4 regions of the Streptomyces sp. MCA2 genome follow, and region 4 is predicted to be linked to each of the others. Evidence: riboswitches for the same ligand, from Rfam matches in the RefSeq annotation. Region 4 holds a riboswitch; each other region holds the start of a gene.
What was found. Region 4 has a riboswitch for cobalamin ahead of metE (5-methyltetrahydropteroyltriglutamate--homocysteine S-methyltransferase). Riboswitches for the same ligand answer to the same signal wherever they lie in the genome.
Positions count from the first base shown of each region.

Region 1: linked by a shared signal. The riboswitch ahead of M8I34_RS18270 (HoxN/HupN/NixA family nickel/cobalt transporter) and the one ahead of metE (5-methyltetrahydropteroyltriglutamate--homocysteine S-methyltransferase) in region 4 are both predicted to bind cobalamin.
Region 2: linked by a shared signal. The riboswitch ahead of M8I34_RS31145 (cobalamin biosynthesis protein) and the one ahead of metE (5-methyltetrahydropteroyltriglutamate--homocysteine S-methyltransferase) in region 4 are both predicted to bind cobalamin.
Region 3: linked by a shared signal. The riboswitch ahead of M8I34_RS02445 (CoA-acylating methylmalonate-semialdehyde dehydrogenase) and the one ahead of metE (5-methyltetrahydropteroyltriglutamate--homocysteine S-methyltransferase) in region 4 are both predicted to bind cobalamin.

Region 1 is NZ_JAMJFM010000019.1:124,921-129,284, forward strand. Features, by position in the region: gene M8I34_RS18260 (DoxX family protein) at 47-598, shown strand; gene M8I34_RS18265 (VOC family protein) at 758-1,258, shown strand; gene M8I34_RS18270 (HoxN/HupN/NixA family nickel/cobalt transporter) at 1,345-2,526, opposite strand; cobalamin riboswitch at 2,557-2,805, opposite strand; gene M8I34_RS18275 (alpha/beta fold hydrolase) at 2,876-3,724, opposite strand; gene M8I34_RS18280 (MarR family winged helix-turn-helix transcriptional regulator) at 3,721-4,364, opposite strand, start outside.
Region 2 is NZ_JAMJFM010000048.1:7,507-11,870, forward strand. Features, by position in the region: gene M8I34_RS31135 (caspase family protein) at 1-2,154, opposite strand, end outside; gene M8I34_RS31140 (hypothetical protein) at 2,160-2,603, opposite strand; cobalamin riboswitch at 2,806-2,959, shown strand; gene M8I34_RS31145 (cobalamin biosynthesis protein) at 3,089-4,156, shown strand; gene M8I34_RS31150 (cobyric acid synthase) at 4,167-4,364, shown strand, end outside.
Region 3 is NZ_JAMJFM010000002.1:138,730-143,093, reverse strand. Features, by position in the region: gene M8I34_RS02450 (oxidoreductase) at 1-710, opposite strand, end outside; gene M8I34_RS41195 (hypothetical protein) at 971-1,093, opposite strand; cobalamin riboswitch at 1,289-1,475, shown strand; gene M8I34_RS02445 (CoA-acylating methylmalonate-semialdehyde dehydrogenase) at 1,687-3,186, shown strand; gene M8I34_RS02440 (acyl-CoA dehydrogenase family protein) at 3,192-4,337, shown strand; gene M8I34_RS02435 (enoyl-CoA hydratase/isomerase family protein) at 4,334-4,364, shown strand, end outside.
Region 4 is NZ_JAMJFM010000020.1:105,534-109,897, forward strand. Features, by position in the region: gene M8I34_RS18830 (hypothetical protein) at 1-4, opposite strand, end outside; gene M8I34_RS18835 (aldo/keto reductase) at 316-1,374, opposite strand; cobalamin riboswitch at 1,538-1,725, shown strand; partial or broken gene metE (5-methyltetrahydropteroyltriglutamate--homocysteine S-methyltransferase) at 1,899-4,187, shown strand; gene M8I34_RS18845 (APC family permease) at 4,191-4,364, opposite strand, start outside.

The DNA of each region.
Region 1 (4,364 bases), on a different contig from region 4:
GCGGCGCCTCGCGGACCCGTCCCCGACATGCGAAAGAGCGCTCCCCATGACCTCCCCCCTCGGCACTCTCCAGTCCGCCCGTATCGGCACCCCGACGCGCCACGCCCCCTCGCCGCACGGCTACGACACCGGGCTGTTCCTGCTGCGGATCGCGCTCGGACTGACCATGGCCGCCCACGGCGCCCAGAAGCTGTTCGGCTGGTTCGGAGGTCCGGGGCTGGACGGGACCGCGCAGTTCTTCACGATGAGCGGCTATCCGGCGGGCAAGACGATGGCCGTCGTCGCCGGGCTGAGCGAGACGCTCGGCGGGCTGGGGCTCGTGGCCGGGCTGCTCACGCCGCTCGCCGCGGCAGCGGTCGTCGGCACGATGATCAATGCCCTCGCCGTGAAGTGGGGCGGGGGCTTCTTCGCGCCCAAGGGCGTGGAGTACGAGCTGCTGCTGACCGCCGGTGCGGCGGCGCTGGCGCTGACCGGGCCCGGCCGCTACGCCGTCGACCGCGTCCTGCCGGGCCTGCGCGCCCATCGGGCGGGCTACGGCGTGGCCGCGCTGGTGCTGGGCGGGGTGCTGGCAGGCGTGGTGCTTCTGGTCCGGAAGTGACCCGACCCCGGACCTCGGCCCTCGGCCCTCGGGCCGGAGACCCTCCGGATACCGGCCCGGGGATTCCGGGCAGGGACGGGACGGGCGGGGTAGAGCAGTGTGGGGAGGGCGCAGCGGCCCCTGGTCGTACCGCTGCGGCAGAAACGGAGAGCAGGCTTCATGTCCGTACGACGTCTTAACCACGCGGTGCTCTACGTCCGCGATGTGGCGCGGTCGGTCGCTTTCTACACCGACACCCTCGGGCTCGAGGTGGGGACCGAGATTCCGGGACGGGCCGCGTTCCTCCGCGCGCCCGGCTCGCTCAACGACCATGACCTGGCGCTGTTCGCGGTGGGACCGGACGCACCGGGGCCCGAGGCCGGTCGGGTCGGGCTCTACCACCTGGCCTGGGAGACCGGCACGCTCGGCGAACTCGTCGCGGCACATGCACGGCTCGTCGAGCGGGGCGCGCTGGTGGGGTCGAGTGATCACCTCGTCGCCAAGTCGCTGTACGCCAAGGACCCGGACGGCATCGAGTTCGAGGTGATGTGGCGGGTCCCGCGGGAGGACTGGCCGGGCCCGGACCAGCCGGACCGGCTGCTGCCCCTCGACCTGGCGGCGGCGCTGGAGCGCTGGGGGCCGGATCTGATGACGGGCGCGGCGGCCGGTTCGGCCACCTGACCGGGCAGCCGCGCCCGGGCGGCGGTACGGGCACGGGCGGTGATACGGGCGGCGGCTGCGTACGGGGCTGCTGGGGCTGAGGTGCCTCAGGCGCCCGGCGCGGCCTGCTCCACCTGCTCTGCCTGCTCCGCCTGCTCTGCCTGTTCCGTCGGCTCCGCCTGCGGCGTCGGCTTCGTTCGCGCCGCCCAGCGCTTCTCGACGCCGGCCAGTCGCCAGTACGCCAGCGCCGCGGCCCACACCACCACGAAGAGGCCGACGATGAGGAAGCCGACATTGTCGAGGTCGAGGCCGGAAATCCAGCCGGTGAGCGGGTCGTTGAGGGCGAGCTTGTCGTGCAGCACGGTCACCAGCTCGATCGTGCCGATGAAGAAGGCGACGGCGATCGACAGGCCGGTGATGGTGAGGTTGTAGTAGACCTTGCGCACCGGGTTGGAGAACGCCCACTGGTAGGCGAAGTTCATGAAGGTCCCGTCGAGGGTGTCGAACAGGCTCATCCCGGCGGCGAAGAGCAGCGGCAGACACAGCACCGCGTACCAGGGCAGGCCGGCCGCGGCGCCGCTGCCCGCCATCACCATCAGGGTCACCTCGGTCGCGGTGTCGAAGCCGAGCCCGAAGAGGAAGCCGAGCGGGAACATCTGGCCGGGACGGGTGATCGAGCGGGTGAACCGGCCCAGGAAGCGGTTCATGAAGCCGCGTGCGTCGAGGCGCTGTTCCAGCTCGGCCTCGTCGTAGTGGCCGTTGCGCATACCGCGGAAGACCCGCCAGATCCCGGCCAGCGCGATGAGGTTCAGGGCGGCGATGAGGTAGAGGAACGTACCCGAGATCGTCGTGCCGATCGTGCCCAGGATCTGGTGCGTACGGGATTCGTCGTTGAGCAGCGTGCCCGCGAGCTGGGCGCCGCCCGCCACCAGGGCCGCCATCGCGACGACGACACTGGAGTGCCCGAGGGCGAACCAGAAGCCGACCGACACCGGCCGCTTTCCGTCGGCCATCAGCTTGCGGGTGGTGTTGTCGATCGCGGCGATGTGGTCGGCGTCGAAGGCGTGCCGCATGCCGAGGGTGTAGGCGGTGATGCCGAGCCCGACACCGAAGACCTGGCTGCCCACGGCGTAGTGATGGGGGACCACGAGCAGGAAGAGCACGCCGAAGGCGACGACGTGCAGACCGGCTATGACGGCCATCAGGCCCGCGGTGCGGACGGTGTCCTGCCGGCGCCAGCGGAAAGCGGCGGAAGCAGGGGTGTTGCGGGTATCGGTGGACAGGGCCATCCGGCGGTCACGCTCCAGCACCTCGTGGATCAGTTCGTGAGATGCCGTGGCCGGTCTCCTGGCTTGGGGGTACCACCCTGCTCCTTGAGAGCTTGGGGGAGGGTGTACGCGTCCGCCCCCGCCTTCCCGGCCGCGGGCTGCGGTCAGTGGCGCCACCGGCGCGTCGTGCGCCGGTGGAAGGGGCGAAGACTCCCCGATCACAGTGGCGAGGGCCGCTCCGGACTGGGACCACACGGTCCGTCACCGGTCTTCCCGTACACCACGGCCCGGTCACTCTAACTGCCGCCCGGGAGGTGCGAGGTTCGCGGGGCCGGGCCCTGGGCGGTGGGCGATCGGTGGTCGCGGGGCGTCAGTACTCCAGGGCCGAGAGGAAGGCATGGAGTTCGTGGTCGAAGAGCGCGGTGTTCTCCAGATTGACCATGTGGGCCGCGCCCGGTATCCGGACTCTTCGGGCGCCGGGGACGGTCAGCGCTATCGCATGGGCGTTGGCGGAGATGTCGCTGCTGTCGAGGTCACCGTCGAACACGACCGTCGGCACCCGGATCTCGCCGAGGCGGTCGGCGGCGCCGACCTCAAGGGGCATACCGGCGCCCGCCCCGTCGGCATGCACCTCCACATTGGCCTCCGCCGAGGCGCGCATCCGCTCACGGAATCCCGGGTGCACCGCGGACGGTTCGCGATGCGGTCCGTCCACCCACATCCGCAGGAAGTGCTCGACATAGCGTTCCGCGCCGTCGGGGGCGCCGATCGCCGCCACCTGCGCCTTGATGTGCTCCAGGAGGAAGGGGTCGGTGAAGGCGCGGCCGCTGATCCCGGGGGAGGCGAGCGCGAGGGCCGTCACCCGGTCCGGGTGGGCTATGGCGGTGTCGAGCGCGACCCGCGCACCATGGGAGAGGCCGACGAGGACGGCGTCGGGGACATCGAGCGCGTCGAGCAGGGCGCACAGGTCGTCGTGGTTGGCGTAGTCGCCGGCCACGGTGGAGGACAGTCCATGGCCGCGGAAGTCGTAACGGATCGCGCGCAGGCCGGAGTTCACCAGCCAGGCGAACTGCTCGTCCCACATGTGCTGGTCGAGCATGCCGCCGTGGAGCAGCACCACCGCGGGGCCCGAGCCGGCCGTCTCGTAGAACAGCTCGCCGTCGTCGACCGGCACGATGCCGTTGTCGATCTCGGACCAGGCGGTGATTCCTCGGGTCATCTTGCGGGCCGTCCTTTGTGTACCTGATGCGGTGAAGCGGGCGTGATGCCATTGTCATCGCTATTGCCGTCACTGCCGCAACTGCCCTGACTGTCGCTTTCCTCCGGCGCACTGCGCGGGCCGTTCGCCAGATGCCGGAATTCCTCGCCGAGCCGGTCCAGTACATGCAGTGCGGTACGGACGTCCCCGGCGGGCAGATCGGCCAGCCGCCGGCGCAGCTCCGACGCCTCGAACGCCTGGATGCCGCCTATCGCCGCCGTGCCTTCGGCGGTGAGCCGGATCAGGGAGGAGCGGCGGTGTGCGGGGTTCGGGGCCGTCACGACCAGACCCAGCTCCGCGGCGTGGTTCACCCAGCGCTGCACCGGCTGCCGGTCGAGCCCCATGGCGCGCGCCAACTGCGGCACGGTCTGCGGGCCTTCGCTGCGCAGCGCGTCCAGCAGGGCGTGTTCGCCGGCCGTCATGCCCGTGCCCGCCAGCTCGTGCTCCACCGCGCGGACGACCGTGCGGTGCAGTGGCCACAGGCGTCGGATGACGCCGTACAGCAGGTCTTCGGCGGGCGTCGGATCCCCGCCGCCGGCACGCTCGGTATGGCTCGCGACGACACTCACGGCGTCCCCTTCGACATCCTCTTCGGCAACCT
Region 2 (4,364 bases), on a different contig from region 4:
CAGGCCGTAGGTGTGCCGGGCGCCGACCAGTTCCACGGCGCGTCCGGCAGCGCTCAGCGCGATCGGGAGCTTGCCGCCGTCCGCCATGGAGGTGGAGGCGTCCATGAGGATCAGCAGCTGGCTGGACCGCTGCGCCTTGTCGTAGCCGTCCAGGACCCGGGAGACCTGTTCCGGGGCCGCGGTGAAGGGGACCGTGGCGGCGAGGGGGCTGACGTCCGCGCGGCTGTCGAGCAGCGGTGAACCCTGCCGCGGGCCGCTGTCCCGCACTCCGCGGTAGCCCTGCGCGGTCAGGGTGCGCTGGCCGCCGTCCCGGGCGCGAAGCCACTGCGCGAAGCCCGCCACGGCGGCCTGCCGCGGGGTGGCGTCCGTGGCGCCCTGCCAGTCGACGCGGACCAGGGGGTGGTCGAGCGCGGGGACGTTCGCGGGGTAGTAGGCGACGTAGCGGGCGCGCAGCGGGAGCGGGGCGTCCAGGGCCGGGCAACTGCCGGTGGCGCGGCCCAGGTTGTAGTCGGCGAGGGACTTCTCCGACACCAGGGGCGCGGACCTGGTCCGGTCGACGGAACCGGCGGCGTCGGTGTCGGGCCGCAGCGAACACAGCAGTTCGGTGCTGCCCGCGTACTGGCTGCCCGGGGCGGCGAGCCGCTCCTCGGCGTGCCGGGCGAGGGTGAGGTCGGGCGCGCCCGTTGCGGTGCCCGAGCCGTCGTGGGCGAGGTAGAGGCCGAGGGTGTGCAGCAGACCGGTGCCGGACAGCACGGGGCTCGGCCGCAGGAGCTTGAGGTCGTGGTGGGTGCTGTCGGTTCCGGCGAGCAGCTCCTGCCAGGAGGCGCCGGCCGGTTCGACGTCGTCCAGCCGCCGGCGCGCCGGGATGCCGACGACCAGGGGGGTGTAGGCGACCGGGGCGGCGTAGTGCAGGGTCGCGGGGGAGCCCGTGGCGGGCATGCCGCGGCGGGCCTCGTAGTAGTCGGCGGTGGATTCCGGGATCCAGATGTCGGGCTGCGGTCCCGGCCGGTGGAGGGGGTCGATGCCCTGGTCGCCCGGCCGCTCCTTGCCGGTGCCGTGTGCCTCGCCCTGCCAGCGGTCGGCGGCCGCGAAGCCCTGGTCGACCTGGTCCTTGGCGGCGGAGTACACGGTGATCTGGGCGCGCCGGCAGCCGTCGGGGAGGTCGCCCTCGCCGCTGAGGGGCCGGGTGTTGGCCTGGGACATCTCGTAGTCGAAGGCCGCCTGGCGCAGCGCGGGTTCGGCCTCGGGGGCGGTGAGCAGCCGCAGTTCGAGGGCGGGCGGGCAGGGCGCCGCGCCGTCCGCGAGCTGGAGCAGCACGACGCCCGTGGTGGCCGGGACGAAGATGATCGCCAGGATCAGCAGGAGTCTGGGCCAGTGCCGGAAGTACGACTTCAGCCAGCGGCGTAAGCGGATCCGCAGCGGGGTCGGCGGGCGGTCCTCGGGAGTGGCGAAGGACAGGATGACGTCGTCGACGGTGTTCTGCTTCGCCGAGCGCGGCTCCCAGACATCGCCCATCGGCGTCCGTTCACCGGCCAGTTGCTCGCGCAGTGCCCGGACGAGGTCCTCGAAGGTGACGAACCGCTTGCCGGGGATGCCCCGTTCCAGGGTCTGCACCAGGGCGCGGGTGAAGACGCTGCCCCCGGTGGGCTCCTCGCCGCTGAAGATACGGCGGTTGGGCTGCGCGGCCATCAGCAGCGAGGTGGGGTTGCGGCAGGAGTGGAAGGCCTCGCTCGCGTTGCCGGCGTAACAGCACTCCAGGACGATCACGATCCGGTCGGCCCGCGCGTTGTCCAGATAGGACAGCACGGTGTCCTGCCAGGAGACGGTCTTGTGACGCCGTTCCGAGGCGCCGACCATCAGTTGCAGATTGCCGCCGTCGCGGCCCACCCGGCCGTGGCCGGAGAAGTACACCAGCAGCAGCCCGCGCGCCTCCTGGACGACGGTGTCCAGCGCCTGTTCCACCTCCCAGGGCTCCTGAGGCCGGCAGGTGACGACCTCGCCCTTGGTGAACAGATCGGTGCCGGGGGCGAGCAGGGCCCGCTCCAGTTCCCGGGCGTTGTCCTTCACCGCGGGGAGCGGGCGCAGCGTGCGGTAGTCGTCGACACAGATCAGCAGCGCCCGGTTGACCTTGCCCCGTGCGTCGTATTCGGACATCCGGCTCAGTCCCCGGCGGTGCGGCCGCTCCCGTCTGCCGGGCTGCCGGGATCGGGGTGTTCGGGGGCCACGGCGCCCGGGCCCGCGTCGCCGAGCGCGCGCAGGTCCCCGTCGCCGCTCCCGACCGCGACGGTGGGCCGCTCGCCGGTGTCGCGTTCCTCCCGGCGCCGTCGCAGCCACTCCTGAAGGGCGATGGTGAGACTTTTGGTCATCTCGGCGGCGACGGCGCCGACGATGACCAGGATCAGGTCGTCGACGCCGACGGCCATGTCACCGGGGCCGTCGTCGCTCTCGTCCTGCGGCCGCGGGCGCAGCAGCCAGTCGTGGCGGCTCCGGTCCAGCCACGGTTCGCGCTCCAGCCACGCCTTGAGGTCCTCGATGTCCTGGTCAGGATTGTTCGTGCCCGTGATCCTGATACGGATCTCGTGGCGGTCAGCGCTCTGCGGCATCCCCCGGCCCCCTTCCGGCGGCCCCGTCGCCGCCGTGCACCAGATAGTGACGTGAGATCAGGGGCGGGGGCAACCGTCTGTGACGTGGCTGCCACGCTGTGGCGTGCGCCACAGCCCGTGCCACAGGACAGCGTCGCAGGTCAAGGGTGAGTTGACGGGCATTCGCGGGGCGTGGTGGACTGCCGGAGCCATTCGGCGACAGATGAGGAAGTCCGGTGAGAATCCGGCGCGGTCCCGCCACTGTCACCGGGGAGCGTTCCTCCAACGAAGGCCACGGTCCGCCTCGCGTACGTCCGATGACGTACACCGGGACTGGAAGGCCGGAGGACTCGCCGATCCGGGGAGCCAGGAGACTCTTGTCGCCGTCACGTCGAGCCAGGGCGCGGACCCTGAGTGAGGACATACCGCCATGCCCGGCCGCCCTGCCAGATCTCCACTGCCCGCTGCCGCAGGGGCCCTTCGAGGCATGACGGACGTCTGATCCGATGCGCGGCGAACACGCGGGATATGTGTGTGGCGCGGCCCTCGGCTTTCTCGCCGACCTGATCGCGGCGGACCCCCGGCGCGGCCATCCGGTGGCCGCCTTCGGCCGGGCCGCGGGCGCCGTCGAGCGCCGGCTGTGGCGCGATCACCGCGGATACGGGGCGGCGCATGCCGTGGTGTGTGCGGGCGGTGCCGCCGCCGGCGCCGCGCTGCTCCAGCGTGCCGTGCAGGGCGCTGCCGTTTCCCCGTCCCCCCTCCGCAACGGCGCCCGGGTCGCACTGACCGCGGCGACGGTCTGGGCCGTGCTGGGCGGCACCTCGCTCGGCCGGGAGGCGCGGGCCGTCGGCGGGGCGCTGACGGCGGGTGATCTGGACGTGGCACGGGAGCGGCTGCCGCATCTGTGCGGGCGCGATCCGCAGGCGCTGGACGGGCCGCAGATGGCCCGCGCGGTGGTGGAGTCGGTCGCCGAGAACACCTCCGACGCGGTGGTGGGCGCCCTCGTCTGGGGCGCGCTGGGCGGGGTGCCCGGCCTGGTGGCGTTCCGGGCGGTGAACACCCTGGACGCGATGGTGGGGCACAAGTCGCCGCGCCACCTCCGCTTCGGCTGGGCCTCGGCCCGGCTCGACGATCTCGCCGGCTGGCCCGGCTCCCGGCTGACCGCCGCACTGACCGTGCTCGCGGGCCCCGACCGGCGCGGTGCGCTGCGGGCCTGGCGGGCGGACGGCGGCGCGCACCCGAGCCCCAACGCGGGCCCGGTGGAGGCGTCGTTCGCGGGCGCGCTGGGCGTACGGCTGGGCGGCACGCTGGCGTACGGCGGGCGGGTGGAACACCGTCCGGTGCTCAACGAGGGGGCGCCGCCGGTCGCGGTGGCCGACATCGAACGGGCGGTGCGGCTCTCGCGCCGGGTGAGCGCGCTGGCGCTGGTGACGACGGTGGCCGCGCGGCCGGCGTTCGGCGCCGTGCGGCGGGCCCTGCTGCGTACGGCCCGCCCGTCCGCAGGTGCAGTGACGCGCAGGGCCGCGGGTGCGGTGGCGCGTACGGTTCACGACAGCCGGGGTCCCGGCGCATGAGGAGGACCCGGTGAACGGGCGGTTCAAGGCATCCGGAGGGGCCGTCGGCGGTGGCCTGTTGGTGGCCGGTACGACGTCCGACGCCGGCAAGAGCGTGGTGACGGCGGGCATCTGCCGCTGGCTGGCCCGGCAGGGCGTCCGGGTAGCGCCGTTCAAGGCGCAGAACATGTCGCTGAACTCGTTCGTCACGCGCGAGGGCGCGGAGATC
Region 3 (4,364 bases), on a different contig from region 4:
AGGTCGGCCACCTCCTGGGGTTCGGTGATGCGTCCGGTGGAGATGCCCATCTGCTGGGGTACGACCTGGTCCAGGGCCTCCTGTGCCGTGCCGCCCGCACTGGCCGCGACGGTGTCGGCGAAGGCGCCGGGGGCAGTCCAGAACGGGGTGCGTACGGGGCCGGGAGCGACGGCGTTGACGCGGACGCCACGGGGAGCGAACTCCTCCGACAGAGCTTTGGTGAGGTTGCTCAGGGCGGCCTTGGCCGCTGAATAGTCCACCACCATGGGGAACGGCAGGCGGGCGTTGACCGAGCTGATGTTGACGATCGCGCCCTCGCCGTGGGCCAGCAAGTGTGGCAACGACGCACGGCTGGCGCGCACCGCGCTCAGGAATGTCATGTTGAGGGCGTGCGTCCACGCTGCGTCATCGACGTCGAGGAAGCTGGAGCGTGGGTTGGTGGCGCCGACGTTGTTGACCAGCACGTCGATCCGGCCATGTCGGTCTGCTGCCTCCTGGGCCAGCGTGTCGGCACCGTTGGCGTCGGCCAGATCCACGGAGTGGAAGGTGACGTCGTATCGCTCGCGCAGGGCTGCCAGCTCAGTGGTTTCCGTACGGCTGCCGACCACCACGCGCGCGCCCTCACGGCCGAGTGCCTCGGTGACGGCCAGCCCGATGCCCTTGCTGCCTCCAGTGACAACGGCGACCTTGTCCGTCAGGTTCAGCTCCACCGGGATCTCCTCCTGCGTCACGCTTCCAGCATGAATAAATGCGTCTGAATCGGTCGTACTGGGTGAGTGTCCGCTCTCGTTTCGGAGCAGCCCCGTCGCCACGCGGCCTGCGCTGAGGATTCCCGCCCACCAGCACCCTTCGGGGGCCTTGGGACCTCACGGTTCCGTCGGCGGTCGGGTCGTGACGGCGGGGTCGCCGGACACCTCCTGACGCAGCACCGGCTGGGGGTGTTCTCGTAGAGCCGGTCGTCGAACATCAGCTAATGCCCGGGTCGGCTGTTGCCGAACCACTGGTGGGCCAGTTCATCGGCGATCAGGCGTTCCGAGGTGCGTGCGCCGTCGAGGTGGTTGGTGCCGAAGGTAGTCGTGCCCTGGGCCTCCACCGGGAGACCGGTTCGCGAACCGCAGACGACGGGGCCGTGCCGGAGGCCGCCTGCCGGCCTTCGACAAGACCGCCACCCTCCACCAAGCAGCACCCCACCTCGCAACCATCCACATCTGGACCGCACGACGACCCGAAAGAAACGGCCTGGGTCCCCTGGTGCGGCGGGGCGGGGTGGACTTACTAGGACGTCCAACTATATGTTCGTGGGCAAGGCCCGCGGTGCAGGGAAGCCGGCGTGAATCCGGCGCGGTCCCGCCACTGTGACCGGGAAGTGTGCTCTTCGAGCAGGACAGGCCACTGACGGAGAAGTCCGTCGGGAAGGCCGGAGGGCGCGCGCTGATCCGGGAGTCAGGATACCGGCCGCGGGGTGTTCCGTGTTGTCCACGAGGATGGAGCAGACACGCATGGCACCGGTCCGTACCCACGACCCAGGTGATCCGGCGGAGCAAGCGGTGGCGCACGCCAACCCCTAGTTCCGCGACGGCTCTTCGGCCTTCGCGTCCCACGGCCTGCCCGTACGCGCACCCCACCGGGTGTGGTCTGCGGCCTGCCGTGCCATCCCCGGATCGCACCTGACGAGAGCAGGCTCTCATGGTCCGTGAACTGACACATTTCATCGGCGGCAAGCATGCACCGGGAACGTCGGGGCTCTTCTCCGACGTGTACGACCCCAACACCGGCCTGGTCCAGGCCCGTGTCCCGCTGGCCGGGCGGGCCGACACCGAGCGGGCAATCGCCGACGCCGAGTCGGCACAGCAGGAGTGGGGCGAGTGGAATCCGCAACGCCGCGCCCGGGTCCTGCTGAAGTTCCTCCAACTCGTCGACGGGGAGCGGGAGTCGCTGGCCCGGCTGCTCTCCGCCGAGCACGGCAAGACCGTCGCCGACGCGCACGGTGACCTTCAGCGCGGCCTGGAGGTCGTCGAGTTCGCCGCCGGGATCCCCCATCTGCTCAAGGGGGAATTCACCGACAACGCGGGCGGCGGTATAGACGTCCATTCGCTGCGCCGTCCGCTCGGTGTCACGGCCGGCATCACCCCGTTCAACTTCCCCGCGATGATCCCGCTGTGGAAGGCGGCGCCGGCCATCGCCTGCGGCAACGCCTTCATCCTCAAGCCGTCGGAGCGCGATCCGTCCGTACCGCTGCGGCTCGCGGAACTCTTCCTGGAGGCCGGTCTGCCGCCCGGTGTGCTGAATGTGGTCAACGGCGGTAAGGAGGCGGTCGACACGCTCCTTGCGGATCCCCGCGTGCAAGCCGTCGGCTTTGTGGGCTCCACCCCGATCGCCGCCGACATCTACGCCACCGCCGCCGCGCACGGCAAGCGCGCCCAGTGCTTCGGGGGCGCCAAGAACCACATGATCGTGATGCCGGACGCCGATCTCGACCAGACCGTCGACGCCCTGATCGGCGCCGGGTACGGATCGGCCGGCGAACGCTGCATGGCGATCTCCGTTGCCGTTCCCGTGGGGGAGGACACCGCCGATCGCCTGGTCGCCCGCCTCAAGGATCGTATCGCCATGCTGCGGATCGGTGCCTCCGATGACCCGGACGCCGATTTCGGTCCGCTGGTGAGCCGGGACGCCCTCGACCGGGTACGCCGCTACGTCGACATCGGCGTCACCGAAGGAGCCGAACTCGTCGTAGACGGGCGCGACTTCACACTCCCCGGGTATGAGAACGGGTTCTTCGCGGGTGCCTCGCTCTTCGACCGGGTCGCCCCCGCGATGCGGATCTACCGGGAGGAGATCTTCGGCCCGGTCCTCTGTGTGGTGCGCGCCGCCGACTACGAGGAGGCACTGCGGCTGCCCAGCGAGCATCCGTACGGCAACGGGGTGGCGATCTTCACGCGGGACGGGGACACGGCCCGTGACTTCACCCGCCGCGTCAACACCGGCATGGTCGGCGTCAACGTACCGATTCCGGTCCCTGTCGCCTACCACACCTTCGGCGGCTGGAAGCGGTCCGGCTTCGGCGACCTGAACCAGCACGGACCGGACGCGATCCGCTTCTACACCCGCACCAAGACCGTCACCTCGCGCTGGCCCTCCGGGGTCAAGGAGGGCGCGAGCTTCACCATCCCGACGATGGGATGAGCCCGATGAACAGTACTCTCACCAAGGACCAGCTCGCCCTGGCCGAGGTCACCCTCGACTTCACCGAGGAACACCTCACGCCGCACGCCGTCGCCTGGGACCGCGACAAGCACTTCCCCGTCGATGTCCTGCGCAAGGCCGCCGGCCTCGGCCTCGGCGGTGTCTACGTGCGCGAGGCATCCGGCGGCTCCGGCCTCACCCGCAGCGACGGGGCACTCATCTTCGAGGTCCTGGCGACCGGCTGCCCGTCCATCGCCGGTTACCTCTCCATCCACAACATGGTCGCCTGGATGATCGACCGGTACGGCGACGAGGGGCAACGCGTCCGCCGGCTGCCGGATCTGTGCTCCATGGAGGCGCTGGGCAGCTACTGCCTGACCGAACCGGGCGCCGGATCGGACGCCGCGGCACTGCGCACCCGCGCCGAACGCGACGGCGACCACTACGTCCTGAACGGAGTCAAGCAGTTCATCTCCGGAGCAGGCGCGGCGCAGGTCTATGTCGTGATGGCGCGCACCGGCGGGGGAGGGCATGACGGGATCTCCGCGTTCGTCGTCGAACGGGACGACCCTGGACTGTCCTTCGGGCCCAATGAACAGAAGATGGGCTGGAACGCGCAGCCCACCCGGCAGGTGATCCTCGACGACGTACGCATCCCGGCCGACCGCCTGCTCGGGGCCGAGGGGGAGGGCTTCCGCATCGCCATGTCGGGCCTCAACGGCGGCCGCCTCGGCATCGCCGCCTGCTCCTTGGGCGGCGCGCAGAACGCATTGAACCGCAGCCTGTCCTACCTCGCCGACCGGGAGGCGTTCGGCGCTCCTCTCCTGGACGCGCAGGCGCTCCGGTTCCGGCTCGCCGACATGGCGACCGAGCTCGCCGCGGCCCGCGCCCTGGTACGGCAGGCCGCCGACGCGCTGGACCGTGACGACCCGCAGGCGCCGCAGCTGTGCGCCATGGCCAAGCGGTTCGCCACGGACACCGGCTACTCCATCGCCGACCGGGCACTGCAAATGCACGGCGGCTACGGCTATCTCAGCGAGTACGGCATCGAAAAGATCGTCCGCGACCTTCGGGTCCACCAGATCCTGGAAGGAACCAACGAGATCATGCGCGTCATCGTGGCCCGCGGGCTCACGGAGGTCGTCCGATGAGCGGAAACGAGGACACCGTACTGGCGG
Region 4 (4,364 bases):
CCACGGCTTCTCCCGGCCTCACGGTGAGCGACGGCAGCCGGGCCGGCGGACGGTGGGCGAGGCCTTCATGTACGGGTGGACGCCGCGGGGTCCGCGGCGGACAAGGCGGCGGTGGCCGCGGCGACAGCCGTCCTGGCGATCTTCCTCATCGGGCGTCCGTCTCCTTCGGTCCGGCCGGTCCGGCCCGCGCGGGCCACACCCACCTCACTAGACCGCAGACGCCGCCGCCCGGCCATCCGGGCGGCGGCGTTCGGCGTACCGGGCAGCCGGCCGCCGGGGCGGCGACGTGGCACCGTACGCGGCGATACGTACGGGTCAGCAGATCTCGCTCGTCGTACGGCGGTACGTGGAGCGCCGGTCATCGATCTCGGACCAGCGGTCGCCGTAGACGTTCTCGGTGATGCCCGGCTCCCGCAGGAAGTCGTGCGGGAAGCCCAGCGGCACCGCGCTGCACCGGTCGAGCCGCGCCAGCGCGTCGGCGTCCAGCGTGACATCGACGGCGGCCAGGTTGTCGAGGAGCTGGCTCTCCTTGGTGGCGGCGACGATCGGGATGATGTTGCCGGGCCGGCTGCGCAGCCACGCCAGCGCCACCTGCGCCGGGCTCCAGCCGCCCTGCTCGGCGATCTCCAGCACCGCGGTGACGGTCTCCTCGGCGTGGTCGTCGAGCCGGCCGTCCTCGCCGACGACATCCAGCCGGCCCGTCTCACCACGGCGGTACTTGCCGGTGAGCCGGCCCGCCGCGAGCGGCGCCCAGGCCAGCACGGCCAGGTCGAAGGCGCGGGCCTGGGGCAGCAGTTCGCGCTCCGGGGTCCGCTCCAGCAGGTTGTAGCGCAGCTGCGAGCCCGCGAACGCGGTCCAGCCGCGCAGCTCGGCGAGGGTGTTGGCCTGCGCGATCTCCCAGGCCGGCCAGTCCGAGACGCCGACGTAGAGCACCTTCCCGGACCGGACCACGTCGTCCAGCGCCCGCATCACCTCCTCCACGGGCGTGAAGTTGTCCCGTGCGTGCACCCACAGCACATCGAGGTGGTCGGTGCGCAGCCGGTCCAGGCTCGTCTCCACCGACCGGACGAGGTTCTTGCGGTGGCTGCCCGCCGCGTTCACCTCGCCCTTGCGGGTCGCGCAGGTGTACTTGGTCCCCAGGACGAAGCTGTCCCGGCGGCCTTCGAGCAGCTCCCCCAGGATCCGCTCCGAGGCGCCTTCGGTGTAGTTGTTGGCGGTGTCGATGAAGTTGCCGCCCGCGTCCGCATACGCGTCCAGGATCCGGCCGCTGGTGTCCTTGTCCGCGCCCCAGCCCCAGTCCTCGCCGATGGTCATGGTGCCCAGGCTCAGCTCGCTCACCCGCAGACCGGTCCTGCCGAACAGTGTGTAGCGCACGTGGTTCCCTTCGATCGGGGCAGCTCTCCTGTGGTGCGCTCACGCTAGGAGCTGGAGCGCGCTCCAGCGCAAGACGCGGCCCGGCGGCGGCGTCCGGTTCCGGCCGCGGCCGGGGCACGGGCCGGGAGGGGCGTTGACGGCATGCCCTAGGGTGGCCGCAGCAACTGGTTCGCCCTGCCCGCCAGGCAGGCGCGTCGCAAGAGGGAACCCGGTGGAAATCCGGGACTGCCCCGCAGCGGTGAGTGGGAACGACCGCCGTCATACGCACTGGGCCCGGCCGGGTCTGGGAAGCGACGGCCAGTAGATGTCCGCCTTCGGCGGACGTGCCCGCGAGTCCGAAGACCTGCCAGTGCCCCCGCGCGACCGGTGCGCGGGGAGATCTCGGTGACCTCGAGGGCGGGTCGGCGGACATCAGACGGGCATCACACGGCGGCAATGCGCCGGGGTCCGTCCGGTTTGCCGTCCCTTCGCGTCCTCGACCCGTCCCCGGGGTCCATGGAGACACACTCGCGAAGGAGAGTTCCGTGACCAGCACGTCCGCAGCCGCGGCAGCACACGCCACCGTGCACGGCTATCCCCGTCAGGGGCAGCACCGTGAACTGAAGAAGGCCATCGAGGACTACTGGAAGGGCCGCGTCGGCGCCGACGCCCTCCGCGGCACCGCCGCCGAGCTGCGCCGCGGCAATTGGCAGCAGCTCGCCGAGGCCGGTGTCCACGAGGTGCCGACCGGCGACTTCTCGTACTACGACCACGTCCTGGACACCAGCGTGATGCTCGGCGCGATCCCCGCCCGGCACCGCGCCGCGGTGGCCGCCGACCCTCTGGACGGCTACTTCGCGATGGCCCGCGGCACGCAGGACGTGGCGCCGCTGGAGATGACCAAGTGGTTCGACACCAACTACCACTACCTGGTACCGGAGTTGGGTCCGGACACGGTCTTCGCCGCGGACTCCGCCAAGCAGGTCGCCGAGCTGACGGAGGCACTCGGTCTCGGCCTCAGCGCCCGCCCGGTCCTCGTCGGGCCGGTGACCTATCTTCTGCTGGCCAAGCCCGCGCCCGGTGTCGCGGCCGGTTTTGACCCGTTGACGCTGCTCGACCGGCTGCTGCCCGTCTACGCCGAGGTGCTCGCCGATCTGCGGGCGGCCGGCGCCGACTGGGTGCAGCTGGACGAACCGGCGCTGGTGCAGGACCGCTCCCCCGCCGTGCTGGACGCCGCGGCCCGCGCCTACCGCGATCTCGGCACGCTCGGCGACCGCCCGCGGCTGCTGGTCGCCTCGTACTTCGACCGGCTGGGCGAGGCGCTGCCCGTGCTGGCCAAGGCGCCCGTCGACGGACTGGCGCTGGACTTCACCGGTGCCGCGGCCGGCAACCTCGGTGATCTGGCGGCGGTCGGCGGGCTGCCCGGCAAGCGGCTGGTGGCCGGTGTCGTCAACGGCCGCAATGTGTGGATCAACGACTTCGAGAAGTCGCTGGCCACGCTGGGGACCCTCCTCGGCCTGGCCGACCGGGTCGATGTCTCGTCCTCGTGCTCGCTGCTGCATGTGCCGCTGGACGCCGCCGCCGAGCGGGACATCGACCCGCAGATCGCCCGCTGGCTGGCCTTCGCCCGGCAGAAGACCGCGGAGGTCGTGACGCTGGCGCGTGGCCTGGCCCAGGGCACCGGCTCCATCGCGGCCGAACTCGCCGCCAACCGCGCGGACTTGTCCTCCCGGGCGGGTTCGGCGCTCACCCATGACCCGGCGGTGCGCGCCCGTGCCGCGGCCGTCACCGACGCCGACGGCCGCCGTTCGCAGCCGTACGCCGAGCGCGCCGCCGCCCAGCGCGCGCACCTGGGGCTGCCGCTGCTGCCGACCACCACCATCGGCTCGTTCCCGCAGACCGCCGAACTGCGCACCGCCCGCGCCGATCTGCGGGCCGGGCGGATCGACACCGCGGGGTACGAGGAGCGCATCAAGACCGAGATCCGCGACGTCCTCGGCTTCCAGGAAAAGGCCGGCATCGACGTCCTGGTGCACGGCGAGCCCGAGCGCAACGACATGGTCCAGTACTTCGCCGAGCAGCTCACCGGCTACCTGGCCACCCAGCACGGCTGGGTGCAGTCCTACGGCACCCGCTACGTCCGCCCGCCGATCCTGGCCGGGGACATCTCCCGCCCCGAGCCGATGACGGTCCGCTGGACGACGTACGCCCAGTCGCTCACCGACCGGCCCGTCAAGGGCATGCTCACCGGTCCGGTCACCATGCTCGCCTGGTCCTTCGTCCGCGACGACCAGCCGCTCGGCGAGACCGCCCGGCAGGTGGCGCTCGCCCTGCGGGACGAGGTGAACGACCTGGAAACAGCCGGGAGTTCGGTGATCCAGGTCGATGAGCCCGCGCTGCGCGAGACGCTGCCGCTGCGCACCGCCGGCCATGCGGAGTACCTGGCCTGGGCCACCGAGGCGTTCCGCCTCACCACCAGCGGGGTCCGCCCGGACACCCAGATCCACACCCACATGTGCTACGCGGAGTTCGGCGACATCCTTCAGGCCATCGACGCTCTCGACGCCGATGTCATCAGCCTGGAGGCGGCCCGCTCCCATATGCAGGTCGCCGGGGAGCTCGCCACGGCCGGCTATCCGCGCGAGGTGGGGCCCGGTGTCTATGACATCCACTCGCCGCGCGTACCGGACGTGGACGAGGCAACGGCACTGCTGCGCAAGGGACTCGGTGCCATCCCTGCCGAACGGCTGTGGGTGAACCCCGACTGCGGCCTGAAGACCCGCGGCTGGCCCGAGGTGCGCGCCGCACTGGAGAACCTGGTCGCCGCGGCCCGCGGCTCATGGGAGCCGCGAACGGTGCCGGCTGTAGCCGAGGTACACGGCCAGCGCCAGGGCGAGCCAGCCGGCGAACATGAGGTAGGTGGGCAGCGGCAGTCCGGCGAGCAGATAGCCGCAGAACGCCACCGAGAGCAGCGGCACCACCGGATAGCCCGGCACCTTGAAGCCACGGGC